DNA from 3 places in the Erwinia pyrifoliae DSM 12163 genome. Region 1 is predicted to be linked to each of the others. Evidence: predicted binding sites of a transcription regulator. Region 1 holds the regulator's gene; each other region holds the start of a gene.

Region 1 (3,280 bases):
CGCCAGCTGGCGCACGCGCTCGCCGCCGTTAACGTTAATGCCCTGGTAGAGTTTGCTCCAGGTCCAGCCCATGATGCGGTCTGTGAGGCGAATCGCCTCGTAAGAGAAGTCGGCAGCGACCTCCTCCATCAGTTCTATCGCATTCTGTTGCGCTTTCTCGTGGGAGATCTTCTTGCTGCGCGCCTCATCCTCTACCGCTTTAGCGATGGCCTTGGACTGTAACAGTTTATTGAACAGATCCTGACGTACCGGCAGGCGTGGCCCGACTGCCGCCAAACGCTGGCGGGCAAAGTGCATGCGCGCAACGCGGGCCAGCTTCTGGGCGATAATTTTGTCGGTGCCGTGTTCTGTTGCCATGTGGCGCAGCGACACCATCGGTGAGAAACGCACAAAACTGTCACGGCCTAACCACAATACGGCAAAGAATTTCTGGATGCCGTTCAGCACGCGCAGATGCGGCTGATCGTCGCCCTGCACCTCGCGGCCTGGGGCGCGTCCAAACATCACCGAGACGGGCACCATCTGGACATCAAGTTCCGGATGGTTGCGGTGCAAATCCAGATAGTCATGGAACAGCTTAACCGACTCCAGATTCGGGACGAAATAGGGGAATACGCGCGGGCCATCATGGATAAAGACGTGGCGTGGCAGCAAATTGCCATCGATATCCAGCGGTTCCAGCGGATCGGGCAAGTCCTGTTTGCGACACTGATCGCGCAGCGCAAGGAGATCGGCCTTTGAATCATAAGGCAGTACGTACATAATAGGGCGCGACGTATCAAGCCCGAGTTCAGCAACCGGCTCGGCCGGAATTGCTTTACTTTTTACCAGTAATTTAACCGGTAAATTCAATAAGTTATAATATAAATTACGCCAACCTGACATAGATAAAATAAAGCCTCTTGTTAGCAAAGCGACGCAAGCATACCAGAAAGTGCCAGCGGAATCTGTGATGTTACAAAACCAGAACATCCAGTGAATGACATTCAACTTCTTAAAGGACTATCTCATTATGGCAAATAACGCTACCGGATTGATGCGAATTATTAAGGCTGCCGGGTATTCCTGGAAAGGTCTGCGCGGCGCATGGCGGCATGAAGCGGCCTTTCGCCAGGAAGCTGCGGCAGCGATTATCGCCATTGTTATTGCTGGTTTTCTTAATGTCGACGCGATAACTCGTGTGCTGCTGATAGGCTCCGTCGTGATGGTGATCATCGTCGAGATCCTGAATAGCGCCATCGAAGCGGTCGTAGACCGTATTGGTCATGAAATCCATCCCCTCGCCGGCCGGGCAAAAGACATGGGTTCCGCCGCCGTATTGATAACGATTTTGTTGGCCGTCTTAGTTTGGATCATGCTGCTGCTGCCGCTTTTGTGATGAGTCACTCAGAAAACTCAACAAATTGAATTTAGCCCAGCTTTAGGTTTTCAATACAGAAATACCTGTATATACTCACAGTCGACTGTATAAACAACCAGGGGGGCGGAATGAAAGCACTAACGGCAAGGCAGCAGCAGGTTTATGACCTGATTCGCGACCACATTAATCAAACCGGTATGCCCCCGACTCGGGCAGAAATAGCCGCGCAGCTCGGTTTCCGCTCTCCAAATGCGGCTGAAGAGCACCTTAAAGCACTGGCGCGTAAAGGCGTAATTGAGATTGTCTCTGGTGCTTCACGCGGTATCCGCCTGATGATGGAAGAAGAGGTCGGGCTTCCATTGATTGGCCGGGTAGCAGCCGGTGAGCCGCTGCTGGCAGAACAGCATATCGAAGGGCACTATCAGGTTGACCCGGGCTTGTTTAAACCAGGTGCCGATTTCCTGCTGCGTGTTAGCGGTATGTCAATGAAAAATATCGGTATTATGGATGGTGATCTGCTGGCGGTGCATAAAACGGAAGATGTGCGCAATGGTCAGGTTGTTGTGGCACGCATCGATGATGAAGTTACCGTTAAGCGGCTGAAAAAAAATGGAAATATGGTGGAGCTACTGCCAGAAAATCCGGCGTTCCAGCCGATTGTGGTCGACCTGCGTCAGCAAACGCTGACCATTGAAGGGCTGGCAGTTGGCGTCATCCGCAACGGAAACTGGCTTTAAACGTCGTCCTTTACCGAATATTGCGCGCTGTACCCACGGCGCGTAGCTCCCCGAAGCAGCCATTTTACTCAAGATAATGCGAGTTGCAGCAGGGCGATTAGCCAACGCGCCCGCCAGCATAAGCGATGCGGGGAGAAGAGGGCGGCTAACGTACCACCTGCTGCCGGCACACAAAGGTGTTAATGCGTTTATTATCTCCTGCTGACAAACATCTCTGGCGGCTGGCGCTGCCCATGATCCTCTCCAATATCACCGTCCCGCTGCTGGGGCTGGTAGATACCGCTGTCATTGGCCATCTTGACAGCGCTGCTTATCTCGGCGGCGTGGCGATTGGCACCACGGTGACCAGCTTCCTGTTTATGCTGCTGCTTTTTTTACGCATGAGTACCACCGGGCTTACGGCGCAGGCGTTTGGGGCTAACGACAAACTCGCGCTGGGCAGGGCGTTAATGCAGCCACTTCTGCTGGCTCTGCTGGCGGGAGGGCTGTTTATCGCCCTGAAAACGCCGCTTATCCATCTGGCACTGAAACTGACCGGCGGCAGCCAGCAGGTCCTGCATCAGGCGGCACTATTTATGCAGGTGCGCTGGCTCAGCGCACCTGCCACACTGGTAAACCTGGTGCTGCTTGGCTGGCTGCTGGGCGTGCAATATGCTCGTGCGCCGGTGATCCTGATGGTCGTTGGCAACCTGGTGAATATCCTGCTGGTCCTGTGGTTTGTGGTTGGCCTTAAATGTGGCGTGCAGGGAGCGGGCGCAGCTACGGCCATTGCCGAGTATATCAGTCTGATCGTCGGGCTGCTGCTGGTCAGGCGGGTAATGGTGCTGCGCGGGCTGTCGCTGCGTCTGATGCTTAAGGCATGGCGTGGGGATCTGACGCGCCTGCTGCGACTGAATCGCGATATTATGCTGCGTTCGTTATTGCTGCAAATCTGCTTTGCCACCCTGACTCTCCTTGGCGCACGCTTAGGGAATGACGTGGTGGCGGTCAATGCGGTGCTGCTGATGTTCCTTACCTTCACCGCTTATGCCCTTGATGGCTTTGCCTATGCGGTCGAGGCCTGCTCCGGGGAAGCTTTCGGGGCTGGTGATAGTAAGCAGTTACTCACCGTATGGCGCTCTGCCTGTCGGCAGGCGCTGCTGGTAGCGCTGGCTTTCTCGCTAATCTATGCCATGTGCGGATC
Region 2 (3,280 bases), 640 kb from region 1:
GTATCCCTATGTGCGAACTGCTCGGGATGAGCGCCAATGTCCCGACGGACATCTGTTTTAGCTTTACCGGGCTGGTACAGCGCGGTGGCGCAACCGGTCCGCATAAAGATGGCTGGGGCATTACCTTTTATGAAGGGAAAGGCTGCCGCACGTTCAAAGATCCACAGCCCAGTTTCCAGTCGCCCATTGCCCGCCTGGTACAGGACTACCCCATCAAATCGCGCTCGGTGGTGGCACATATCCGCCAGGCTAACCGTGGCGAAGTGTCGCTGGAGAATACTCATCCGTTTACCCGGGAGCTGTGGGGCCGCAACTGGACCTATGCGCATAACGGTCAGCTGCGAGGCTATAAAAACCTTGATACCGGCCCGTACCGTCCGGTGGGGGAAACCGACAGCGAGCAGGCATTTTGTTGGCTGTTGCATCAGCTGACCACGCGTTATCCGCGCACGCCGGGCAACTGGCCGGCGGTGTTCCGCTATATTGCCGAGCTGGCGCAGCAGATGCGGGAAAAAGGGGTATTCAATATGCTGTTGTCAGACGGCCGTTATTTGATGGCTTTCTGTTCAACCAATCTGTTCTGGATAACCCGGCGTGCGCCATTCGGTAAAGCCAAGCTGCTGGATCAGGACGTGGAAATTGATTTTCAGCAGCAGACCACGCCGAACGACGTGGTTACCGTGGTGGCCACACAGCCGCTGACGGCGAATGAAACCTGGCACAAGATTGCGCCAGGCGAATGGGCGCTATTTTACCTGGGAGAGCGCGAGGGCTGATGCCGGAGCGGCTGAGCTGTTAAGCGGGCGGCTCAGGACGTACTTACCGGCACTGACGGCAACGGCAGGGGGTTGCTTAGTCTGCACAAATTGCGCGTAGCCAGGCTGTAGCTGCTTCCAGAAGTTAATATAGGTCGAGTAGCGGTGGCGCTGCATGTTGCTCTCGGTCATACGGAACGGATAGATACTCACCTCGATTCGCGGTTGCCCATTGCGCAGCGCGGCTTCCACATGGTGATATATTTCGTCCATATAAGCATCTGTCATGGCATAGCAGCCGATTGACACGCAGCTGCCGTGGATCATCAGGTATTTACCCTGATAGCCCTGCTGGCGATCGTACTCATTGGGAAAACCAACGTTAATCGCACGGTAGAAACGACTGTCAGGCTTCAGCTGCGACAAACTCACGCTGTAAAACCCTTCCGGGCTTTTGAAATCACCCTGTACGCGTTTCGGGCCGAGCCCCCCGGAAAACTTGCAGATGGGGTAACTGTTGAGTAAACGGTATTCATTGCCAATTTTGCCGTACAGCTCCAGCGTACGCTCTTCCTTAAAGATTTGCAGATACACGGGAACACCGATTAATTGTTTTCTTAGTTCTTTGCTTACCGGTGCCAGAGGCGTAACCGCATCGGGTACGCTGGCGAAGACAACGGCTGGCAGGAAAATCATCGCAATCAGCAGTGCGATTTTGCCCATTCTGTTTCTCTTGAAAGTAGGAGGGAAAAGCAGCGCCGAAAAGCGCCTGTTAAATACAATATCGGAAGATTCCTCTATTACCGCGTCACATTAGCACTGTCTGTTTTTTTATCAAGATCGTCAGGCATAAAAATCGGATTATGCCGCTTACTCTCGCCATTGTTGAACTCTGTTAAGTTGCCTGTATACTTATCCAGTGCTGTTGGAGGGGATATGCGCAAAATCATTCATGTGGATATGGACTGCTTTTTTGCTGCGGTAGAAATGCGTGATAATCCCAGCCTGCGCGACATTCCCATCGCCATTGGCGGCAGTGAGATGCAGCGCGGGGTGATCAGTACCGCCAACTATCCGGCACGCGAATATGGCGTACGCAGCGCGATGTCGACGGCGATGGCGCTGAAACTCTGCCCTCATTTGACGGTGATCCGTGGCCGCTATGACGCTTATAAAGAAGCCAGTACGCAAATTCGCGATATCTTCTCCCGCTATACCACATTGATTGAGCCGTTGTCGCTGGATGAAGCCTATCTCGACGTGACCGACAGTCCACACTGCCAGGGTTCTGCCACGCTGATTGCACGTCAGATCCGCGACACCATCAGCCGGGAGCTGAACCTGACGGCTTCCGCCGGGGTGGCACCGATTAAATTTTTGGCAAAAATTGCCTCGGATATCAATAAGCCCAACGGTCAGTTTGTGATTACCCCGGAGGAGGTGCCCGACTTCCTGCAGCGGCTGCCGCTGGCGAAAATTCCCGGCGTGGGAAAGGTCACCGCGCGCAAGCTTGAGGAACTGGGGCTGAATACCTGTGCCGACGTGCAGAAAGCCGATCTGGCGATGTTATTAAAACGCTTTGGCAAGTTTGGCCGCGTGCTGTGGGAGCGTTGCAACGGCATTGACGATCGCGAGGTGATCGTCGAGCGGGAGCGCAAGTCTCTCGGCGTGGAGCGCACGCTGTCACAGGATATTCACAGCTGGGAAGCCTGTCTGGAAATTATTGACCTGCTGTACGACGAGCTGGATCGGCGGTTAAGCAAAATTAAGCCGGACAGGCTGATTGCTCGCCAGGGGGTCAAGCTGAAGTTCACCGATTTTCAGCAGACCACACAGGAGCATGCCTGGCCGGAGCTGAACAAAGCGGATTTGATTGAGGTAGCGCGCAAAAGCTGGGATGAGCGGCGGGCAGGGCGCGGAGTCAGGCTGGTAGGGCTGCACGTCACGCTGCTGGACCCACAGCTGGAACGGCAGCTGCTGTTGGGCATATAGGGGCGAATCGGACTTTTCCGGTTCGCCCGCGTTGATTTACTTAACCGGAATTGCCTTCAGCAGCGCGGTCAGCAATTGCCAGTACAGGCCCACGCTGGCAATGTGTACCTGCTCATCCGGCGAGTGCGCCCCGGTGATGGTCGGGCCGATAGAAACCATATCCATCTCTGGATAAGGTTCCCTGAACAGCCCGCACTCCAGACCGGCATGGATCACCTGGATGCTCGGGGTTTTGTGGAACAGCTGTTCATAGGTTTCACGCACCAGCGCCATCACCGGCGAACTGCCGTCTGGCTGCCAGCCCGGATAGCTGCCCCTGGCGAGAGTCTGCGCGCCAGCCAGCTGGCTAAGTGCGGTGAGCATGTCGACCACGTAATGCTTACCGCTGTCGATCAGCGAGCGGATCAGGCAGTTAATTTTCGCCTCGTCACCGTCAATCTTCACCACGCCGACGTTAAGCGAGGTTTCCACCACGCCTTTCATCACGTCAGAATGGCGGATCACCCCGTTTGGCATGCTGTTCAGCAGCGCAA
Region 3 (3,280 bases), 1.5 Mb from region 1:
CTTTTCGACCCCGCCTGCTACTGGGGAGACCGGGAGTGCGATTTGGCGATGCTGCCCAGGTTCCCCTACTTTCCCGAGCAGGTTTCTGATGGTTACCGATCGGTCTGGCCTCTGCCTGAAGATTTCCAACAACGCCAGCCGGTCTATCAACTTTATTACCTGTTGAATCGGGCCAATGTTTTTGGCGGCAGCTGGCTGAAAGATGCTCAGTGCGCGGTAGGCTTACTGCTTGATGTGCAGGAAGAAACAGTGCGCCACGCGCGGCCGGCCTGACGTCATCCAGCGCGCATGGGGTTCTTTTAACGGATAAACCCGGCCAGCATGAGCACAAAATATCCGGCTACCGCAACGATCGCCGGAAGAATGTATAACGGAAAAATCTGCAAAAGGAGGGTATGGCGCGGCACCACTATTTTCTCTTCCAGCTGCGCGCGGGTATGCCCTTCCGCACCCCGTGCTTTTTCCAGGATCATTTGGTCTTCAATCCCTTCGCGTAGAAAACGCGCCTGGCGCCACATCCGCGCACCGGAAGCCTGCATAGCCAGCCCGACAAATATCAGCATGTAGATCCCCCAGAACAGCAGATTACTGCCATGACTAAAGTCCGGGACCGGCGAATTCTGCCAGAATGCAGAAAGAAATCCGGTGTTGTAGTGGATCATATTGACCATCACATGCGCAAAATCCTGCATGACTGCATCAATGCCGCTGCGCTGTTCCCGGCTTTTTTCCAGAAAAACCATTAGCGATATCAGCGTAGAGATCAGCGCCGGAATAAAAATAATCCAGCCAAGGATACGTTTACCTATTGCAACCCTGCCAGCCTGTTGATAAGTCATGCCTTCTCCTGTCCATCAGTTAGTATCTGTCAGTTTACAGTGAGTTTTACAAAAGCGCCTGTAAAATGCTGATTGGCTGCTCGTTCAGGTCGCAGATAGCGCCTGAAACGATATTTTTCCCCAGCTTATTGATGATAAGGTGGTACGAACTGTCAAATGGAGACACACATGCCTTATCACCGCCCCGTAGAGGCAGCCATATTTGATATGGATGGCCTGTTAATCGATTCCGAACCCCTGTGGCTCCAGGCCGAACTGGAGGTGCTTGACACGCTTGATATTGACCTCAGTCACCGTGAAGCTATGCCCGATACGCTGGGGCTGCGTATCGATCAGGTGGTAAGTATGTGGTATGAAACTCTGCCATGGCAGGGTCCTTCGCTGGCTGAAATAACTCAGCGCATCACAGGCCGCGTTCTCCAACTGGTCGAGGAGACGCGCCCGCTATTGCCCGGAGTAAAACAGGCGTTGCAGATGTGTAAGGATGAAGGATTGAGAATCGGTCTTGCTTCTGCTTCACCGCTACCCATGCTGGAACGCGTGACGGAAATGTTTAACCTGCGTGACAGTTTCGAAGTACTGGTCTCTGCCGAGTTGCTTCCCTACAGCAAACCTCATCCGCAGGTTTACCTTGATGCGGCAAGGCGTTTGGGGGTGGATCCACTTCAGTGCGTAACGCTTGAGGACTCGTTTAACGGCATGATCGCCACCAAAGCCGCACGTATGCGTTCCATTGTAATACCTGATAGCTCCCTGGCGGCCGATACGCGCTGGTCTTTGGCAGATGTCAAACTTGAAAGCCTTGAACTACTCACGCCTCATCACCTGCTAAGTCGTTAAGCTAAACGGGCTGCGCCCTGTGGCCCGATGGTTAACCACATCCCATAGCCTGACGACGCAACGTGACGGCTGCCGCGAACATTGCGGGTATCAAACGCCACTATACAGCCCCTGTTACCCGCCCATCCCGCACGGTTAACCCTCCAAACTGGCGTAACACGCACACTTTCCTCTGCTATTTATCATTGGTTACAGCGTCACATATTTATTCTACTGTATATATTCCCTATACTGGATGCATTGACAGTTATATAACCAGGTGTTCCCATGACGGCCGAAGGCCATCTCATCTTTGCCATTGCCAGCGCGATTTTTGCCAAACGCGCCGAACTGACCCCAATACTGGCCAGTGCTGACTGGTGGCATATCATTCCCGCCACGCTCCTCACTTGTTTGCTGCCGGACATTGACCACCCAAAATCCCTTCTCGGCCAGCGACTGAGATGGCTCTCCTGGCCCATTGCACGGGTTTTCGGCCACCGGGGCTTTACTCACAGCCTGCTGGCCGTGGGCGGCGCTGTTGCCCTGCTCCAGCTGAAATTACCATCAGACTGGCTGTTACCGGCAGACGCATTCCAGGGGATGGTGCTGGGCTATCTCAGCCATATTGTCGCAGATATGCTAACCCCTGCCGGCGTCCCTTTGCTGTGGCCCTGCCGCTGGCGTTTTCGCCTGCCACTGCTGAGAAGCCAACAAGGCAATCAGCTGGAGCGCATACTGTGTCTGGCGCTGGTCGGTTGTGCCATCTGGTTGCCACCCGGTATGCCGACGTTTGGTGCATCGGGGTGGACTACCCAGGCCATCAGCAATGTGCAAAAAGGCTTTACTCAATTGATTGAGCGTTATCAAGCCCCCTGAGAAGGGGGTTTAATCACTAAATGTTATAAGCCATTCGCTTTGGGTATAATGCTGCAACAGCGCCAGCTGATACTATTTCCACCTCTTATTTACTTACTATGCAACAGAAAAAGCTGTCTTTTGCCAGGGCACTCTGTGGTCTGTTTCTTTGGAGAGAATGGAAATGAATTTTCCGCTAATCATTAACCTGGTCGCGTTTATCGCACTGCTGCTGCTGGTAGCAAAAACAGGATACGGCTGGAGCCTGTCAAAAAAAGTCCTCTTCGGTCTGATAATTGGCGTGCTGTTTGGCCTGGCCCTGCACACCCTGTATGGCGAAAACAGTCCTGTCATTACACAGTCAGTCAGCTGGTTTAACCTGGTGGGTAACGGCTATGTGCAATTGTTACAGATGGTTGTTATGCCGCTGGTGTTTGCCTCGATTCTCAGTGCCGTAGCACGCCTGCATAATGCCTCCTCACTGGGCAAAATAAGCCTGCTGACGATTGGCGTGTTGCTGTTCACCACCGCCATTTCCGCCTGCGTTGGCGTGTTGGTGACCGGGTTGTTCGGCTTAAATGCGAGTGGCCTGGTACAAGGCGCTCAGGAGAGCGCGCGTCTGGTGACGATTCAGAACAACTATGCAGGTAAGGTGGCCGATCTTAGCGCACCACAGCTGCTGCTTTCTTTCTTGCCAAAGAACCCGTTTGCCGACCTGACGGGGGCAAATCCGACGTCCATCATCAGCGTGGTTATTTTTGCTG

Evidence for each region. The regulator LexA, encoded in region 1, represses DNA repair genes until DNA is damaged. The targets are predictions, from matches to a motif close to TNCTGTATGTACATACAGNA.
Region 2: the regulator LexA is predicted to act here: its motif matches at 1,658-1,677, upstream of dinB (DNA polymerase IV).
Region 3: the regulator LexA is predicted to act here: its motif matches at 1,909-1,928, upstream of EPYR_RS09735 (metal-dependent hydrolase).

The regions. Positions count from the first base shown of each region.
Region 1 covers NC_017390.1:3,633,750-3,637,029, reverse strand. The annotation lists gene plsB (glycerol-3-phosphate 1-O-acyltransferase PlsB) at 1-885, opposite strand, end outside; gene EPYR_RS16500 (diacylglycerol kinase) at 1,013-1,378, shown strand; gene lexA (transcriptional repressor LexA) at 1,489-2,097, shown strand; gene dinF (MATE family efflux transporter DinF) at 2,280-3,280, shown strand, end outside.
Region 2 covers NC_017390.1:2,989,286-2,992,565, reverse strand. The annotation lists gene EPYR_RS13665 (class II glutamine amidotransferase) at 9-776, shown strand; gene dpaA (peptidoglycan meso-diaminopimelic acid protein amidase) at 747-1,478, opposite strand; gene dinB (DNA polymerase IV) at 1,692-2,747, shown strand; gene pepD (beta-Ala-His dipeptidase) at 2,784-3,280, opposite strand, start outside.
Region 3 covers NC_017390.1:2,181,367-2,184,646, forward strand. The annotation lists gene EPYR_RS09720 (fructosamine kinase family protein) at 1-273, shown strand, start outside; gene EPYR_RS09725 (YniB family protein) at 300-839, opposite strand; gene hxpB (hexitol phosphatase HxpB) at 1,008-1,679, shown strand; gene EPYR_RS09735 (metal-dependent hydrolase) at 1,947-2,537, shown strand; gene EPYR_RS09740 (L-cystine transporter) at 2,701-3,280, shown strand, end outside.